Regions from separate parts of the Bacillus sp. C1 genome, predicted to be linked through region 1. Evidence: riboswitches for the same ligand, from Rfam matches in the RefSeq annotation. Region 1 holds a riboswitch; the other holds the start of a gene.
The links. Region 1 has a riboswitch for magnesium ahead of ACX5JI_RS17350 (phosphodiester glycosidase family protein). Riboswitches for the same ligand answer to the same signal wherever they lie in the genome.
Positions count from the first base shown of each region.

Region 2: another riboswitch for magnesium. It lies ahead of ACX5JI_RS18785 (LCP family protein); the one in region 1 lies ahead of ACX5JI_RS17350 (phosphodiester glycosidase family protein).

Region 1 is NZ_JBTMZT010000006.1:55,574-66,173, reverse strand. It holds M-box (ykoK) riboswitch at 637-812, shown strand; gene ACX5JI_RS17350 (phosphodiester glycosidase family protein) at 1,238-2,314, shown strand; gene ACX5JI_RS17345 (hypothetical protein) at 2,371-2,664, shown strand; gene ACX5JI_RS17340 (hypothetical protein) at 2,781-3,029, opposite strand; gene ACX5JI_RS17335 (flavin-containing monooxygenase) at 3,345-4,412, opposite strand; gene ACX5JI_RS17330 (non-ribosomal peptide synthetase) at 4,819-10,600, opposite strand, start outside.
Region 2 is NZ_JBTMZT010000007.1:152,010-162,609, forward strand. It holds gene ACX5JI_RS18785 (LCP family protein) at 262-1,206, opposite strand; M-box (ykoK) riboswitch at 1,368-1,531, opposite strand; M-box (ykoK) riboswitch at 2,152-2,327, shown strand; gene ACX5JI_RS18790 (magnesium transporter MgtE N-terminal domain-containing protein) at 2,483-2,827, shown strand; gene ACX5JI_RS18795 (FtsW/RodA/SpoVE family cell cycle protein) at 3,006-4,118, shown strand; gene ACX5JI_RS18800 (undecaprenyl-diphosphatase) at 4,154-4,720, shown strand; gene mgtA (magnesium-translocating P-type ATPase) at 4,871-7,555, shown strand; gene ACX5JI_RS18810 (MgtC/SapB family protein) at 7,641-8,342, shown strand; gene yhbH (sporulation protein YhbH) at 8,556-9,731, opposite strand; gene ACX5JI_RS18820 (PrkA family serine protein kinase) at 10,410-10,600, opposite strand, start outside.

The DNA of each region.
Region 1 (10,600 bases):
TTAGCCTTTTATAACGTTTGTTTTCACCTTAGTAGCCTCTGCTTTGTTTACATGCTAAGACACGAACATCTTAAACATTACTCTACATCATGGTTCTCACATGAGAAAACTACAGAATCCTTTGTTTTCTCTTCTCCCTCATCACTCAATCCTTCAAGATGGGATTCCACCAATCTAATTCCATCTTGAAATGTTATTTTTCAATTTGTCATTCTATTCTCAAACGAAATATCCGCTTAGATAATAAAATACTTTTACAATTTTAAATTTTCATCCCCTGTACTTGCACAAGGATAGTACGCTTCCGATTCTACCAAAAAAACGGATATTGAACTTAATGAAAAACATATTATTTCTATGATTTTTCCAATGTGTCATTCACTACGTTACATTGAAAAATAAAACGTAACGTTCAAAATTCTCTATATGTTTTGTTACATTTTTTCTGTTCGCTATTTCTAAAAAATAAACAAATTCGTATATAAATCCATCTATTTCGCAGCATTCAAATGCTAATATGGAAAAATCACATATAAACCCAAAATTTTTTTAGTAAAAAGCAAGATAATATTCTGTTGACAATTCCAAAAATACTAGCTATGCTTTCTACACGAAAGAAACGCATAATATTATAATTGCTACACCTGTTAGGTGAGGCTCCTATACAAACATAGGCTATTGCCCAAAAATATCGAAAGATGCCAATGGGTAGAACAGGGATTGTCGGATTAAGGCTCTTCTTAAGATAGCTAAGTGATGAAACTTCATCCTTTACGTTGTATAGTGCCAAAACTCGACTAGGGGGAAGTTTAGCTTTATTTACGTATACAATTTTGCCCCCCTCTCGTTGAATAACTAGAGGGGTTGTTCTTATACAAAGAACTGTACATGAACCATTTATCATATGAAGTTAAAAATAAACAATCCATGTATTTACTAAAGGAGGCGCACAGCATGGAAATGAACGTTAAAGAAAAAACACTATTTCTCATTTATAGCTATGATGATTGTACAAAGTGAAATTGTATATTTGTATTCTCTTAGCTCCTAATGCGTTGTTTATATGTCACCTACTATGAAGAAGAATTGACTAGGAATAACATTTAAACCGTAATGATTTCGTTTTAACAAAAAGTCATCATTCCTCTTCTTTCTCATCCCTTTTTAAAAGCTATATAAAGTGAATGTAAGGGATCATCACGTATATATACAACTATACTTAGTGGAGGAAAACATATTGAAACGTCTAAGAAAAATTTTAAAAAGATTTATAATCCTTCTGTTCATTTTTATACTAATTGGTAGTGGCGTATTATTTGGTACGAGCTACGGTCATGATTTTCGTGTCATTATTGCTGAAAGCATATTAACATCTCAACATCCGCAATTTGCGAAATATACTTTTCTACCGAAAGAAGAATTGAATACATTAACAGATCGTATCCATAATCCAAAATGGATTAATAGTAGGAATCGTATTTATGGAAAAATGACTGCGAAGAGATTAAAAGAATTAAAACATGCACCTTTAAAAATCGATATAGAAACGATTAAAAGCACTGCAAATACTCGCTTTCATTTCGAAGGAAAACTAGTTACTATTAGTAATCCGTTTAATGTGAAACTCGCTACTCACCAAGGAACACAAGGATCAGAAAAAGGTGAAAAAATTAGTGTCATGGCTAAGCGTAATCATGCCCTTGTTGCTGTAAACGCAAGTGGATTTTCTGATGAAACAGGTAGAGGCGGCGGCAATATTGCTACTGGAATTGTAATCGAGGATGGAAAAATTATTAATACGAACCATGATAACAATGCTCCTACCATTATTTCTGGTTTAACAGAATTTGGTGAAATGATAACAGGAAACTACTCTGCCAAACAATTATTAGCTAAACACGTTATTTCAGCAGCTGGCTTTATGCCGCAATTAATTGTAGATGGAGAAAAAATGATAACAGAGGGAGATGGCGGCTGGGGGTCTGCACCGCGTAGTATAATGGCACAAAAACAAGATGGATCTCTCATGTTTCTCGTTATCGATGGTAGACAAGCACATAGTATTGGGGCCACTTTAAAGGAATGTCAAGACATTCTCTATGAAAAAGGTGCCATAAATGCAATGGCTATGGATGGAGGCTCTTCAGCCACATTATATTTATGGGGAAAAGTTCGAAATTCACCATCTACCTTATCTCATGAAGATCGATTTTTACCAAACGCTTGGATCGTAGCAGCAAATCCGAACCAACAAATACAAATAACAATGGATGGGAAAAATATAGATACAACTACACTAGAAGATTCAATTTAAAAAATGAAAAGAATTATTATGAAATACAAATTCATTATATAGGTGGGATTTATAACATGAAAATAGTGATGAACCAAAATATATGCTATATTTCTGAAAAAGAAAGTTCCATTAGATGTTGCGCGAAACATTTCAACTCTAACATGAAACCATGTATAGGTGATGTCATCGAACTTCCAGCTTTCAATCATCAAACCCAGTTTTCAAAAGTAAAGGAAATATTTATAAACTTCGAAAAAGGTGAATGTAATATTATTGTTGAACAACTCATCACTAACAAATTAACCGATATGCAAGAATACATTCAAGTATTAATCGATCATGGATGGGTTGAAGAATTTGTAGAATAATATTTTAAGAGTCTGTATCTGCACACAGTGATTCTCAAATACTTATATCCACTTAGTTGTAGGTATATAACGAAAAGCGCCTATAATATAAAAAAGCTGGTTTTTTTCCAGCTTTTTTATATTATATTTTTAGCCACAATCTTTAAATGTTCAGGTGCAATAATCTCCTTTATACTTTCTTGAAGATCCTCATGAAGCATTTCTTCAAGATGCTCCAATGACACTTCCAGAGGTGTGCACTCCAGCGTTTCAATATTTAATAAGGAATAATGTTCTTTTTTCTTTATGACTAAATATTGATTCTCTCCTGTTATAAGTAAAGAACCTAATCGAATTCCAAGTAAACGTTGGTCATCAAATTTCATATTGTATCCCTCTCTCTATTGATAAATATACGAAAAACACCTTACATATTTTAATAAATATATGCATATTATAAATCTATCATAATTCATTTCAAAAAAATACAAAATATAGCATGATTACCTCTTAATAGGAGGTCTATATTACCTATTTTACATACGATATTCTTAATACTCCATATATTACGGTACAAAAAACTTTCTCAACATATAACGATCACTTTCTAGTTTTCTAAATTGTCAGAACGAATTATAATAAATGTAATGAAAGTTTGACCTCTCCTAATTGCTGTACATATAGTTGGTCGGTAGGAATTGCTACCGACCTATTTTTTTGGTCAATATTGAATCTTCTTTTTGAATACTGGAACATACAAATTCTGCATCTTGGCCCACACCACAAAGAAGAGCTGATCCTCTTTGATGTTGCCACGGTAATCCAATATAGTATAATCCTTGCACTTTACTTACGCCTCTTGTATGAATAGGAAACCCTTCCTGATTAACCGCTCCTTCCACTTCAATCCACCGATAATTTGGCGTGAAGCCTGTAGACCATATTATGTTCTGGACATCGCAAGTGCTATCATCTGAAAAAACTACTTTATGCTGCAATGCATTTACTACTTTAGGTTTCACTGTTATCTTCCCATTACGAATGAGCTCTCTACATTCAAAACCAAATATCGGATCTTTCCGCTGCCTAAACCATCTTCCCCGCCTTGTATTTGTGCCAGCATATAATAGGCCTATCGTTTCCAGCCAAGAAAAAATACTCCTTCCCATTATTTTTAATGGTAAAAATGACAGTGGATGACTGACAGCAATCGTAACATCATGAGTTTTCGCAAGCTCTACCGCAATTTGTGTGCCGGAGTTCCCTCCTCCTACTACAAGAACTGGCCCATCTGGAATTTGCATTGGTGATTGATATTGTGAAGAATGAATTTGAAAAATATTATGTGACAAGTTTTGAGAAATAGAGGGAATAAAGGATTGCTGAAAAGCTCCTGATGCGATAATAACTCGTTTAGATTGCATAATTTCTTTAGATGTATATACTTCAAACACGCTCCCCTTCTTCTTTATTTTTAAAGCATTCATATTTAATCTCACCGGTATGGAAAAATGTTTTGCATATGCTTCTAAATAATTGGCAATTTCATCTTTACTCGGAAATTCATTTTGATCTCCATTTAACCTCATACCCGGCAATGCACAATACCGCCTTGGTGTAAACAATTGTAAAGAATCGTATCGCTTTCTCCATGAATCGCCAACTTCCTTTTCTCCATCTAACAAGACAAAACGATAGTTTCCTTGCTGTAAATAATACCCCATAGCTAGACCTGCTTGGCCAGCCCCTATTACAATTACATCTAACATTTTTCCATCCTCCTTTTCAATATGAACATATGAATATCTGTTCATATGTTCATATGTTTGATTCCATCATATAAACTTTCTTTTTACAAATCAAGGAAAATAGCCCTTCCTCTACTCAATATGTAAATATAAAAAAGCGTAATCGCGATGATTTTTCAACTCACTACTCCTTTTTCTCATCATTGAAAGATTAAAAGACCCAGACAAAAAAGGACCGTGGAGAAGACCTTCTCCACAGTCTGAAAATAAACATTTGTTTTTGTAATCATTTATTCTTGAATTTGCTTATCTAAATTGTTTTTTTATGATGTTTCGAGACATCCTAATAAAATTACTTTTATCCATAATAAACAACTCTTTTCTATCCCCTGCATGCTCTTCATAAAGTTGTATCTTTCAGAACACCCTACTTTACCGTTAACGAAAGGTTTTCCCTCTCTATCTCTTCTAATCTATTTTTGAGATATTTAGATATCTTTTCCACCGCTGGAGAGAAGACGATCTCCTCGTGTGACCCAGGCACCGAATACTTATTCACTTTCCCCTGTAATAACGGCTTCCAATCCGTGAACAACTCTCTGCCTTCTTCAGCACTGAAGTAGATTACCTCTCCAAAGTATGGCGTTAAGACATGTTCTGCCATTAAATTTAAACACTTCCTGTGAGCATTGGTAATCTGTTTTAGACTCGTAAGATCCGCATCAGGCGGAAGCACGCCTTCCACGATCAACTGATTAACAAGCATGTCCTGTTGATGAACGAGTTCTTTTTCCCGCTCTACTAATCCTGAATGAATGAAATGCTCCAATATATAAGTGAGCATTTCTTCATTTGTCTTGTAATCCTGTTCTGAAGGCACCTTAGTATCCATTAGTACCAACACCTCAACTTCTTCTCCCTGGTTCCGTAACATAGTTGCGATTTCATAGGCGATGGCACCGCCCAGCGACCATCCTCCCAGACGATACGGTCCCTCTGGCTGAACGTGCTTTATTTCCTCAATGTAGAGTTGAACTACTCCAGGCAAAGTTAATCCGTCCATTCCTTCTTTCTCTACGAGAGGATTTTGTAGCCCATAAAATGAGCAGTGATCCTTGAGTAACCTTGCTAGCTGAATGTAACAGAATACATTCCCCATAAACGGATGAATACAGAAGAAAGGCCTTTTCTCTGATTCTTGTAATGGAACCAGACCCGATAACGATTTTTCCATACCATAATTGTCACGGATCAGACAAGCCATTCCTTCCACTGTCGGGTTCTCAATCAGTGCGGACACCTTAATCTCTTTTCCAAATTTCTCTCTGATTTTTGAAATCAATTTGATTACAAGGAGCGAGTGCCCCCCTCTTTCGAAGAAGTCATCATTTACATGGACACCTTCTATTTGTAGCAAATCCTGCCAAATTTTAATCAGCTGATACTCAATTTCATCCCGTGGGATGATTGGTGTAGAAAATGTACTATCTCTTTGAATCGTTAAGCTATTCAGCGCCTTTCGATCAACCTTCCCGTTTGTCGTAAGCGGAATCGCGTCTACCTTAATAAAGTGTGCAGGAACCATATAATTCGGTACTTGTCTCTTGAGATGCTCACGCCATTCATACATACTTCCTTCACCCACCACATAGGCAACCAATCTCGGATCTCCTGGTTGTTCCTCTCTTATCAAGACTACTGCCTCTTTCACCGATGGATGACTTTCTAAATTCGCTTCAATCTCTCCAAGCTCAATCCGGAAGCCTCGAATTTTCACTTGATTATCGATTCTTCCCAGATAATCCAAATGGCCATCAGCTAAATAGCGGACTAGATCTCCCGTCCGGTATAGCCGTTCCCCTTCATTAAATGGATGAGGAATAAAACGCTCGGACGTTAACTCTGGACGATTCAAGTATCCTCTCGCTAGGCCTGCTCCGCCGATATAAAGTTCACCCGTTACACCAACTGGAACAGGTAACAAATTCTCATCCAATACATAGGCTTGAACGTTCGGCAAAGGACGCCCAATGGTTACTCTCTCACTATCTTTTTTGATGCGATAGCATGTCGCATCAACCGTACATTCTGTAGGACCATACACGTTATAAAAATGGACCTTGTCGGCCTCTACTAATTGTTCCCACAGTGATGGCATAATCGCTTCTCCACCGACCAGTACCTTGCTTGGGACATGAACACTATCGTTTGTTTCTAACAACCCCTCATCTATGAGTAATTGGAGTAGTGAAGGTGTTATATCGAACATTTCCAACTTATTCTCCCGAATGTAAGATACAAACTGTTGAGGATCACTGCGAACTTCGTTTGAAATAATATACAAACTAGAACCATACAAAAGCATTTGTAATTGTTTAACGGATGAATCAAAGGCGATTGAAGCATTGAGACCAACGCGCATGTTAACAGGTGTCCGATGTGAAAAAACCTCTTTCTGTAAACCATAGGATAGATTTAATACCGAATGATGCTGCACCAAAACCCCTTTTGGATTCCCGGTCGAACCTGAAGTGTAGATAACATACGCCAAGTTTTCTCCTGTCACTTTACATATTGGTGAAAGGGTGTTTTCTTGCGAAATCATTGCTTGATCCCGTTCCAAACAAACTGTTTTAACTTCTTCAGGTATCCAACCTTGTGATACTTCGTTCGTAACCAATATTTGAATTCCTGTGTCCTCCAGAATATATCGTAGGTGACTTTCTGGATACGATGGATCCAACGGAACATAGGCTGATCCAGCTTTCAAGATTCCCATGAGACCGACAATCATCTCAACTGAACGTTGGAAACAAAGCCCGACCAATGACTCGGTCCCAATCCCACATTTCTGAAGATAATGGGCCAATTGGTTTGCTTTCTCATTCAGCTCTCGATACGTTAACTGCTGATTTTCATCCACCACTGCCACCGCATCAGGTGTACGATCCACTTGATCTTCAAACAGTTTGTGGATCACACTCTCACGTGGATACGCTGCTGCGTTATCATTCCATTCTTCCAGTAGTTGTTTCTGCTCCATTTCCGTAACATACACTAGCTCCGACAGAGTTTGATCAACGTTCTCGATCATTTGCTTTAACACCTGACTTAAATGACCCAGCATCCGTTCAATGGTAAGGCCATTAAACTTGCTACGATCATACTTCAACTTTAACAACACCTGGCTTTTTGGAACAACCGTCAATCCTAATGGATAATGAGTTTGCTCTACTCCTTCCAAACCACCAATTTCTAGATTTCCTGTAGACTCCTCTTTCACCGGGTAGTTTTCGAACACATACAAGCTATGGAACAGCGGAGTTCCTCTTGGAACTTCACTCCATCCCTGAATCTCTGTCAAAGAAGCATATTCATACTGCCTTCTTTCTATCTCTTCCTCTTGTATCTTCTGCAACCAATCCCTTACTTTCAGATTATCTGTCAACTGGATCCGTGTCGGTGATGTAGTGATAAAGGGACCTACAATGTGTTCAACATCAATAATCTCTGTAGGTCGTCCCGAGCTAGTTACGCCAAAGACAATGTCATTCTCACCGCTATATCGGCTCATAAGATATGCCCACGCACCTTGAATCACCGTACTCAAGGTAAGCTTATTGCGCTTCGCCCAGATTCGTAACGCCCGGGTCTGCTCTTCTGACAAATGAGCAACCTTCTCTGTATAGCCTTTATCTTGCTCCTTACTTTCTAAACCAAGCAGGGTTGGTGCTGTAAAACCTCTGAATTTCTCTCTCCAGAATCGTTCCGCTTTCTCCTGATCCTGCTCTTTCAGCCATTGAATATATTTCTTATATGGCGGTGACTTAGGTAAGTTCACAACCTCTCCTTTCATTCTCTTTTGATACACTGTAAGCAATTCGTTAAAGACCAATGGTAAACTCCATCCATCCAACAAAATATGATGATGCGTCCACACAACCTGGTATTCTTCCTCCGCTTCTTGAATAACAGTCACCCGCATTAATGGCGCTTCATCAAAATGAAAGGCTTGTTTTCGATCCGATGCCATAAAGGCTTTTCGTTTCTCCTCTTTTTCTTCAACAGATAGCGCACGCCAATCCAGTTCATTCAGCTTAAATGGGATATGATCATACACGACTTGTAAGGGCTCTTCAATCTCATTCCACACAAATGCCGAGCGAAAAATCTCATGCTGCTGAATCACTGATTTCCATGCCTGTTCGAAAGTAAGGATATCTAATTTCCCTTTAAGCAGGAAACTTAATTGCACCATATACGGTGCTACATGTTCATCCCCTTGATCATGCAGCGTATGAAAGATCATGCCCTCCTGCAAAGGTGATAGCGGATACAAGTCGGTAATCGACTGATCCTTTCCACGATTCATCTTAGCTAGTACTTTGTTCAACTCTGCTGAGGTAAGATTTGCAATGGCAAAATCCGAAACAGTCAGTGCAGATTCTCCATCAGAAGAATGAATCAATCCACTTAGTTGATAGAGCATATTCTCCGCAACACTTTGAATGGTCGACCTCGCAAATTGTCCAACATTGTAGACCCAAGTAAAATGAAGTTTTCCATCAGTTACAATTCCAATCACATCAATTAAATGTGATCGCTTGGAACCAGGAGCATGGTCTAAACGCGTAAATCCGGTCTCTGGAGCAAACATCGCATCTTCAGAAAACATTTGGTCAAATTGTCCAAGATAGTTAAAACTAATGGACGGCGTAGGTTGAGACTCGAATCGCTCATGCATCGCTGGATTCAAGTACCGCAAAATCCCGTAGTCAACACCCTTATTAGGAATTTGACGCACTTGTTCTTTGACTGCTTTTAATGCTGCGACAGGCGTATGGGCACCTGTAATATTCAAGTGAACAGGGTAGATACTTGTAAACCATCCCACGGTTCTCGACAGATCAACGCCTTCGATAATCTCTTCCCGACCATGTCCCTCCAAATCCACGGTCAGCGCTAGATGACCTGTCCATGCTGCCGTAGCCTGCACCAATGCTGTCAATAGTACTTCATTGATTTGGACACGATGGGTGCTTGAAATCTCTTGCAATAACGCACGGGTCTCTTTCTCATCCAGCACCACGGTAATCTCCTCGATTCCTGTGTTTACTGAATCTTCGAAGGTGACATCCACTGGTAGCATAGCTACTTCTTGTTCGGACTGCTGCTCCCAATAATCACGTACTTCTTGCGCAATCCCCGCTTCAGCATAATGGTGCAATTTCTCCGACCACACTTTAAAGGATGTACTCTTCGCCGATAATTGGATCTTCTGAGCCTGGTGCGCTTGATTATACGCCGTTTGCAGATCCTCCAATAAAATCCGCCAAGAAACACCATCCACTGCTAAGTGATGAATCACCCAGAATAATCGGCCGCCTCTTTTCTCACCTTCATCAAAGTACACCATCCTCATTAGCGGTCCTGCGTGTAAGTGTATGCTTTCTTGTGCAGTGTCAATCTCCGTTTGAATCACTTGATGCCATTCTGCTTGTGGTACTTCGTCCAATAAAATCACAGTCAGCGTCGCTTGATCTTCAATCCCTTCGTTCCGCTGTTTCCAAGTTCCAACCGATAAACATTCATATCGTAAACGTAAGGCATCATGATGGATTAAAAGAGTACGCACAGCTTTCTCCAATAATACTGTATCCAGTCGCTCTTTTGTTTTAAAGAACATGGATTGATTCCAATGATGTGGGTTTGGATGATTTTGTGCAAAAAACCTTTGCTGGATAGGTGTAAGAATCAGTTCTCCAGTTACAACCCCTTGCTCCGCTTGTACTCCTTGTTCCTCTTTGACTACTTGCGCCAACTCGGCAATCGTTTGGTGTTCAAACATTTGCTTTGGTGTCAATTGCAAACTTGCTTGCTTCGCACGAGAGACAATCTGAATGCTAAGGATCGAGTCTCCACCGCTTTCAAAAAAGTTGTCATGAATGCCAATCGGTTTTGTACCTAGTACATGTTCCCAAATTGTAGCAAGTATTTGTTCACGCTCATTTCTTGGCGCCACGTAACCTTCTTCTATCCCTTGACGATCTGGAACAGGCAAAGATTTCCGGTCGATCTTTCCATTTATGTTCAGTGGTAACTCGTCCATCTCGACAAAGTAGGAGGGAACCATATGGCTTGGCAATTTTGCTTTGAGATACTCGCGCCATTCTTCTTTACTTCCTTCCCCCACTACATAGGCTACCAAT
Region 2 (10,600 bases), on a different contig from region 1:
ACAGTCATTTTTTACATTTGTCAACTAGCTTTTATTTCATAGATTTACTCTCATGCTACTAAAAGAGCAAATATATAAATCCAATTTGATTTTCTAACAGATACATTATGGTTATGAAGAACAGACAGAGACCTTCACTCGTTTTCTCCTTCTGTTTTCACATAGGATGGGGCTAAAAAAGGAACTGGCCGGATGCTCTCATCCATCTGAAAAGAATGGTTTGATGTTCGTTTTTTAATTTGTATTTATATATAAAATCTATCATTTCTCCAAAACTTGTTTTAAAGTTTGTGAAATTTCTCGAACACTTTTTGGATCAGGCTGAGCATAATAAATCCCATTCGTATAATTATCATTACACTTAATTTGCTGTTTCGTAATTGTTACTGGTTTTCCCATCATAGTACCTGCGATAGAAAGTAAATCCATTGTACTAAGGTTCGTCGCTACATGTGGACTAACTTGATCTAAAATCTCCTCAAATTTTCCTAAAGACTTTATGTTCACTAACTTTTTCCCAATGGCTTCAATTACTAATTGCTGACGCTTACCTCTCATAAAATCATTGTCAATGTGGCGCGTTCTCACTAATGCTAATGCCTGTTCACCGTTTAAATGTTGGTATCCTTTCTTTAAATGAATAGCATCAGGAGTATCTTTACTGTCTTGTTCCGTAAAAGTAACAGGAACATCAACATCGATACCTCCAATTATATCGATAAGATTAAGGAATGAATCAAAATTGAATTTAATATAATAATCAACCGGTATATCTAAAAATTTCTCTACCGTATCTACTGTACTATCGATCCCTCCAAAGGCATGGGCGTGAGCAATTTTATCTGCTTTGTCTTTAGTCGGTATATACACTTTCGTATCTCTTGGAATACTTACTAGATTAACTGAGCTATCGCTTTTATCTATAGTAGCTAACAATAATGCGTCTGTCCGAGCCTTTTCCCCATATTCCCCTTCTCTCGTTTCACTATTATCTTCCCCCATAATGAGAATAGAAATATTATTTTTTAAGGGTGATATATCATTTATTCGTTTTACAGATTTCCGCCCCCTCTCTAATCCATGATATGTTTTATTGTTGAAATGATTGAATTGAGAATATATATAGCTTCCGCCCAAAAACAGAAAAATAAATAAGGTCCCCAAAATAACCTTTATTTTATTTTGATAAAACCAATTTTTTTTCATTCTCATACATCCTCTCTTAACAAAATTGACCATATAAAGCATATGAGAGAACTTTTTCACACAAAAAAGACCTTTAACTCAGCGATGAGCAAAGGTCTGCATACTACAAAAAACGAATGAAACAAATTAACATACGTTGTTAATAGGTAATAGGCATGCTGTACTTTCCTCCTCGTTGAGTTTTAGCACTGTATAGCATAGGTTTGAAACCAGCTACATTAAGAAGGGCCTTAATTCGACCGTTCCTGTTGACCCATTGGCGTCTCTCGACATTTTTGGGCAGCAGCGTTTCTCTATACAGGAGCCTCACCTAACAAAGAAATATACGATTTTTAATACATAAGCTAACAATCTTCTTTCGTGCCGATCCAGCCTTTTATGTGAGAAATAAAAGAACCTGTTCATACATCAGCTTTATACAGGTATAGACTACACCGAAAAAAAAGCAGAATCAACCGGTAATTGTAAACTAAGCAGAAAAAGATACGATTTGTAAGATTTTCTGAATATAATCTCCATATCATAATTTTTCTGGTTTTCTGTTTATCCCGCTTTAACGGGCAGTAAGCCCCCCCACCTCAAGATTTAAAGAGAAGCAAGGAAGATAGGTGAGGGTCGGGCTGTCCGTAAAAGCCCGATTGGTGAGGGCTTTTAATCAGAGAAGGATGAAGCCCCCCCTCTGATTAAAGTTTCACTTTCTATGCAACCTAAAAATAAGCGATACACTTCAAAATCTGCTGTAACTTTTGTTAGATTCCTTTTTTTCTGTTTACATAAAAAAAATTCATCTATAGTACCACTTCGTCTATTTCATAAGTCTAGATACTGAAATTTAAGCCAATACGTTACACTTTACAAATCTATGAAAAAGCACAATTTCGCACTTGACAAATTAAAAAATAATATATTATGCTTTCTACACGAAAGAAACAACAAGTTCATATTAGCTAAACCTGTTAGGTGAGGCTCCTATACAAACACAGGCTATTGCCCAAAAATATCGAAAGATGCCAATGGGTAGAACAGGAATTGTCGGATTAAGGCTCTTCTTAAGATAGCTAAGTAATGACTCTTCATTACTTTACGTTGTATAGTGCCAAAGCTCGACTAGGGGAGTAACGTTTTATTTAGTCATGTCTTTTTTCATCCCCTCTAGTTGAATACTAGAGGGGATTTTTGTATAAGAATGTGAAATCCCCCCAAATAACAGCACTACACAGTGATTTGTATGAATTCAAAAATATGAACTTGGTATGTAAATAAGGAGGGACTAAAAATGAAATTAATTCTAAAAAAACAGCCGTATGATATTGCACTCGAAATGAAAAATCTTTCTTACCAAGAACAACTATGGTTCATCAATTATTTGCCTAATGAAAAAAGTGCTGAAATTTTAAGTTATCTTAACCGAAAAACACAATATTATATTCTTACTAATTTATGTAATGATAAAGCACAACAATTATTAGATAAACAACCGATAGATATTATTGTAAATATGATGCTCACAATTGACTCTCAACAAATTGAGAATGTAATAGATCTGTTTATCAAAAAAAGAGAAGAAAAATACTCTTATTCACATAAACAGAAGGCTTCGCAATACCTCGTTTCTAGTTGAAGTATTTTCATTACAGCATAACGAAATGATTTCTTTACATTTCTCTCTTCCTTCTCTAGAAAATACTGATTCATTATTTTTATATCCTGTTTATAATGCTTAAAAACATAATATAAGGATATCGGATTTAACACTATGCGGAAAACCTTTAATCCTATATAGAAAGAGATAGATACAAATGAAAAAAACATTAAAGTTACTCGATTACCGATTACTCCTCTCTCTTTTTATTATATGTACGATAGGTCTCATCATGCTTTATAGTGCGAGCTCTATCGTTGCTGTGCAACATTACGGTTATAACAGTGATCATTTCTTTCGTTCTCAGTTAACCAAGTTTTTCTTAGGAACTGCCGGATTGATCATTTGTATGACTCTTCCTTTTCGAATATGGAAAAAGCGCATCATCTCAGTAATTATTGTGACAGGGGGTATTTTGCTACTTTTCTTAGTTCTATGGAAAGGAAAGGTTGTTAACAATGCACAATCATGGATATTTGGAATACAACCAGCTGAATTCATAAAATTAGGAACCATAATTGTAATGGCTCGTTTTTTCGCCATACGCCAACACTTTCATAAACCAGCTTGGTATGGAAGTGGAAAAATTATTTTCTTTCTCATTACAACCTTTTTCCTTATCTATAAGCAACCAAATTTAGGCTCTGCTCTTCTCATATTAGCGATAGGAATGAGTATCTTTCTTTGCTCTGGGATCAATATAAACGCTGTTCTAAAATGGTTTTCTTTAAGCTCTATTTTATGGGTACCATCTTTATATTTTTTAATTAAATATGGTCTATCAGAAGTTCAAATGGCACGTATTACAACTGCCCTCAATCCATTTCATGACGTACAAGGAAATGGATATCAACTTGTAAATTCATTCATTGCTATTGGTTCTGGAGGAATAAGTGGTCGCGGCTTAGGGAATAGCATTCAAAAATATGGTTATTTGCCAGAACCTCATACAGACTTTATTATGGCTATTATTTCTGAAGAGCTTGGGTTTATTGGTGTGTTCATTATTTTAATCGGATTATTGAATATCGTACTTTGTTCTTTTAAAATCTCACAACAATGTAAAGACCCATTTGGAAGTTTTATAGCAATTGGTATAGGGAGCATGATCGGCATACAGTCTATTGTCAATTTAGGAGGAATTACAGGGCTATTTCCTCTTACAGGGACACCTCTTCCGTTTATTAGTTTTGGTGGCAGTTCATTAATAGCAAATTTAATGGCGATGGGAATACTTTTAAATATCTCAATTTTCAATAAAGTAAAATAGTAAGAACCCAAATTCACTACTTTATGGAGGAAAAAATGTTACTTTCAACACGCTACGTAGACTACGAAATTTTCGAACGTATTAATCAACAAGTAAATAAAAATATTGTATTAGATTATATAATGATATTTTTTGCTGAATACGCTCAGTATATATTAATTATCGCTTTCTTATTTTTTTGGATATTCAATAAACAAAAAAGTCGAATCGTAATCTTTCAAACCATGTTAGCATGTAGCCTTGGTTTTACACTAAATAGAATAATTGGACTCTTCTTCTATAGAGACAGACCATTTGTTTCTCACTTGCATATAAATCAACTTGTTGAACACGCTGCAAACTCTTCTTTTCCTAGTGATCATGCTACTAGTGCATTTATTATTGCCGTTACAGTATGGCTATATTATAACCGTTTAGGATTCATCCTTTTAGTATCAGCCGTTCTCATTGCTCTTTCAAGAATTTGGGTTGGCGTACATTTCCCATTTGATGTATTAGCTGGGGCAATCTTCGGATCTGTAGTAGCTGTAAGTATTCATTACCTATGTAAAACAAAGTTTATAAAGAAACTCTTCCAATTATCTATATTACAAACAAAATAAAGACCGTCATCTCCACTTCAAAATTCAGCAAGAAGAAAAAACGAAGTGAGAAAATGAAAAATCTGCATTAATCAAACATTCACTATATATTGATGAATAATTCCGATCTTAAGTTATAAAAAATAGAGTAAGGGGGCCGTTGTTATGACATTGAAACATATACAACGATATGCTTCAAATCACAAAGAAGTATTAAACAAAAATCACAAAATGATGGTTGAACTTGCTAAATGTGATACTCATTCTGCTTTATCTATGCTAAAAACAAATCCAAACGGACTTTCATGTCAAGAAGCAAGCAGACGAAACGATATTTATGGGAACAATAAAATCATATACGAAAAAACAAAATCATGGTATATGAGCTTTCTTATCTGCTTCAAAAATCCTTTTATTTTTATTCTAATTGCTATAGGTATCATATCTTTTATTACAAATGACATAAAAAGTGCGACCATTGCAGCAATTATAGTAATTTTAAGTTCAATAATCCGCTTCATCCAAGAGTTTCGTGCACAAAAATGGATAAACAAGTTAAAAGAAATACCTCTTGCATCCGTAACTGTATTAAGAGAAAAAACACAACGATTTAAACAACCAAATACAGGACAAACCGAACAAAGTGAGAAAGTACAAGTTTCCCCTGAAAAACTTGTACCAGGCGATATTATTTTTCTCTCTGCTGGCAATATTGTTCCGGCTGATGTTCGCATTCTTTCATCAAAAAATTTACTAGTGAACCAATCAACAATAACTGGTGAAGTCATACCCGTCGAAAAGTCCAACAAATATTATTACACGTATAAAAAGCGAAAAATAAGAAGCATAGGGAACTTAATAGAATTAGAAAACCTTTGTTTTATGGGAACACATATTATGGACGGCTTCGCAAAAGCAGTTGTTATTTCTACAGGAGCTAACACATCTTTTGGTTTTTTAACAAAAACTCGAGCAAAAATATCCTCTGAAACTAGTTTTGACAAAGGAATCAGTAAAGTGAGTTGGCTGTTCATTCAATGTATGCTTATTATGATTCCCTTTGTTATGGTAATAGACGGTGTTATGAAGGGCGATTGGCAGGAAGCTTTTTTATTTGCGGTAGCTATAGCCATTGGACTCACTCCAGAGATGTTGCCAATGATTGTAACAGCTAATTTAGCAAAAGGTGCTGTAAATATGAGTAAAAAGAAGGTTATCATAAAACAATTAAGCTCTATTTACAACCTTGGAGCAATGGACATTCTTTGTACTGATAAAACAGGTACTCTAACGGAAGAGAATATGCAATTGGTACGTTGTTTAAATAATGAAGGGAAACAATCTAAACATGTCTTCAGATTGGCCTATTTAAATAGCTATTTTCAAACAGGAACAAAGAATGAAATTGACCAAGCTATCTTGCAATATACACAAGCAAACAGAACTCTCGATACTTCTCAATTTTCAAAAGTCATCGATTTTCCATTCGACTTCAAAAGGCGCCGTACTTCTAGCATTGTAAAAGAGCAATCTGGAAAACAATTTATGGTATGTAAAGGATCTGTTCAAGAAGTTTTGTCCATTTGTAGCCATATACAATTGAACCATTCTGTAGTTCCTATTACTAATCATATACAGCATAAAAATAACCAGCTTGTTCATTTTTTATATGAACAAGGGCTGAGGGTCATTGCAGTTGCGTATAAAGAATGCAATACGGACACATCTGAGGCCTATTCTACTGAAGATGAATCTGATATGGTGCTTGTTGGATTTTTAGGGTTCTTAAATCCTCCGAAACAATCTGCCATTTCTTCACTTCGCTCTCTACAAGATAAGGGAGTAGCTATAAAGATTTTAACAGGGGATGATGAGTGTATTACGAAAAACATCTGCAAGAAAGTAGGTATTGATGTAGGAGAAGTCGTACTCGGCTATGAAATTGACCGCTTGCCCGAACGAGCGCTTGCAAAGTTAGCCCGAAAAACAACTGCTTTTGCAAAACTAAATCCTACACAAAAACTCCGTATTATTAAAACATTACAACAAGATGGGCATACAGTCGGATTCTTAGGGGATGGTATTAATGATGTTTTAGCTCTAAAAGAAGCTGATATTGGTATATCTGTTAAAACGGCAGACAATATCGCTCAAGAATGTTCTGATATGATGCTACTTGAAAAAGACCTAGATGTATTAGAAATCGGTATTATAGAAGGACGAAAGACATTTGGGAATATACTAAAATACATGAAAATGGCTGGAAGTTCGAATTTTGGAAATGCATGTAGTTTATTATTAGCTAGTATATTCATTCCTTTTGTTCCCCTATTACCAATTCAACTACTAGTTCAGAACTTATTATACAACTTATCCCAACTCTCCATTCCTTGGGACACAGTAGATAAAGAGTTTCTAGAAAAACCAAGAAAATGGGATACGAAAGACTTACGTAATTTCATCTTATGTATCGGACCAATAAGTTGTATATTCGATGTAATAACTTTTAGTGTGCTATGGAATGTTTTTAGCGCAAATACAAGCGCCGAACACTCCTTGTTTCAGGCTGGATGGTTTATAGTCGGATTACTTACTCAAACGTTAATTGTGCATATGATTCGTACGCAACATATTCCCTTTATTCAAAGTACAGCCTCTTCTCCTGTGCTATTACTAACAACAATTATAATGATAGTTGGCATGTATTTGCCATTCTCACCTTTCAGTGAAATATTAGGGTTTTCCCCACTGCCATTTCGTTACTTTTTATGGGTAATAGGAATTATAGCTGGATACGCTATATTAACTCAATTATTAAAACGAATATACATCAAAACGTTTCATAGTTGGCTTTAGTATCCGATTGATGAAGGCTTTCCAGCAGTGAAAGATGCACTCCCCGCTGGAAATATCACTTTATTATATATACGGAGGTGAAAATATGGTTTGGCAAGATATCGTTATTCGTTTACTAGCCGCAATACTTGCAGGTGCTTGTATTGGAACAGAACGACAATGGAGAAATCGGATGGCTGGATTAAGAACAAATGCACTTGTTTCCCTTGGAGCCTGCTTATTTGTACTGTTATCTGTTATGACGGTAGAAGAACAAAGCCCTACTCGTATCGCTGCTCAAGTTGTAAGTGGTATCGGTTTTCTTGGTGGAGGTGTCATTATTCGAGAAGGCTTTAGTATTCGCGGCTTGAATACAGCAGCAACATTATGGTGTGCCGCTGCCGTAGGTACTCTTATTGGAGCTGGTTTTTTAAAAGCAGGTATCATTGGTGCTTGTGGTGTTATTTTCGTACACATTTTTCTCCGGCCTATGGGCGTATTTATGAATAAAAAATCTCAAGGACACCAGCAAGAAGAAATACGTTATGTAATATCCGTCACATGTTTAGAGAAAGATGAAAACCATATTAGGGTATTGCTAATGCATATGGTATATACAGAAGAACTGGGCCTTCAAGAGTTGTATAGTGAAGACATTGAGAAAGAAAAGAAAGTAATTGTAAAGGCATTTCTACATTGTAACGCACAGAAAACAGAACTTATTGAAAAAATTGTAAATCGATTAAGTTTAGAAGTTAGTGTGACAGCTGTAGGTTGGAAAGCTCTTATAGACCAAGATGAAGATTAACGCTTTTATGATTACGTATTATAGAACTGTAAACAACCTTTATCTTTTCAGTGTAGAACATATATATAACGTTATCCCTTTTTGGAATAACATTATATATATTCTACACAAAAGAAAAAGGCACCCATTATTTATTTCACGGTACCTTCTGACTATGATACTATTACATATCATTCCAACAAAACTGTTCTCTAAAATCCATTTATCAAGATCTCATGCCATTTTTTGACCGGATTCTTCTCTAAAGAAGCTCTTCATTGCGTGAAATACGTCTGCTTTCTGTTTTAAAATGTAGTATCTGAAATTCTCATCTTTAATATTTTTATAAGCCGACATGAGTGTACTGTGGCGATTGTACTGGTTCACTTCCCCATACCCAAACATGTTACATACCTGCATCAATTCTTGCACAAGCTTTACACACCTAGCATTATCCGACGTTAAGTTATCTCCATCTGAAAAATGAAATGGATAAATATTATAGCGATCCGGAGAGTACTTTCCATCGATAAGCTCTAGTGCCTTTCTATAAACAGAGGAGCATATTGTTCCTCCACTTTCTCCTTTAGAGAAAAATTCTTCTTCTGTTACAACCTTTGCTTCTGTATGATGAGCAATAAATTCTATATCTACTGTTTCATATTTTGTACGTAAGAACCTTGTCATCCAAAAGAAGAAGCTACGCGCCATATATTTCTCCCAAAGTCCCATAGATCCACTTGTATCCATCATTGCTAATACAACCGCTTTTGAATCCGGCTTCACTACTTCATTCCATGTTCGGAACTTCAGATCTTCTTGACGAATTGGATGAAAAGCCGGCTTTCCGTTCATAGCATTTCGTTTATAAGCTGATATCATCGTCCGTTTTTTATCAATATTTCCCCATAACCCTGTTTTTCTAATATCATTAAATTCAATTTGTTCAATCCGATTTTCATCCAGTTCTTTCCGCTTTAAGTTAGGTAGCTCCAGTTCTTTGAAAAACACTTGCTCTAATTCTAAAATAGACACTTCTGCTTCATAATAATCTTCCCCAGCTGCATCTCCTGCACCTTTCCCTTTTCCTGGTCCCTTTTGCTTTTGACCTCCAGATCCATCTCTTGCAACCACATCGCCAACTTTGCTATCACCAGTTCCTTGCCCAACATGTTTATTCTTATCATAGTTATATCTAATTTTATACTCATCTAAAGAGCGAATAGGTATTTTGACAACGTCCTTACCATTAGACATCACTATACTTTCCTCTGTCACAAGATCTGGTAAGTTATTCTTAATTGCCTCTTGTACTTTGTCTTGATGGCGCTGTTGATCATCATGTCCTTTGCGATGGAGGGACCAATTTTCCTGTGAAATTGTATAATTTGGTTGATTTTCTTCGCCCATCCTTTTCCCTCCTTACTGTAATTTTCCTTATTTTCTCTAATAAACAGTAATATAAGAATTTGAGGTTTTGATGTAGCAACAAAAACAGTAACAAGAATTCTGTTCATTAGAATTTTCTTTTTTCCATATTCATAAAGCACCCTTAATTTTTACTCCGAGCATCCTTAACAAAAGCTTTGACATTCATTATCAATTGTACGTTCTTCAGCTGATAAGAAAGAAACACAATTCATTGTTGCACACTTTTTCATTTTGCAACATATTGTATTGTGTTGGCTTTTTCTGTATGAATGGTTGGTTACTCTATCATATGCATATTGTGAAAATAATTGACAATAAATTCATGAAATTGCACCTTAATTTATTTTATTTGGACAAGCTCATATATGAAATGAAACATTCACTATATAAATACAGATTGAAAAACCGACAAACCCCTTACTTTTTAGTTAGAAGAGAGCATCCAGCCAAGTGTAGTAGCGGTCAGTTCCCTTTTAGCCCCATGCCATGTACAAACAAAAAGAAGTAATAAGTGGCGACTTCCCTTTGTTTTCATAACCGCAATTTAGATGTTGGAAAGTTAAAATGGATTTATATCGTAGAATTTCATCATTTCAATCAGATGGATACAAAAACGCTGCCTCTCGGTTTCATAAGAGACAGCGTTTTATTATCAAACTATCGATTGAGCAAGCTACCTACATAACGAAGCAATTCATTGGCTGATGACGAATTATAGCCATGTTCATCGATTAAGCGTGCTACAACATCATTAATTTTCTTCAACTGATTCTCATCTGGTGTTTTCGTGGATGTTGTAATCTTCACAACATCTTTCAGATCAGCGAATAATTTTTTCTGGATCGCTT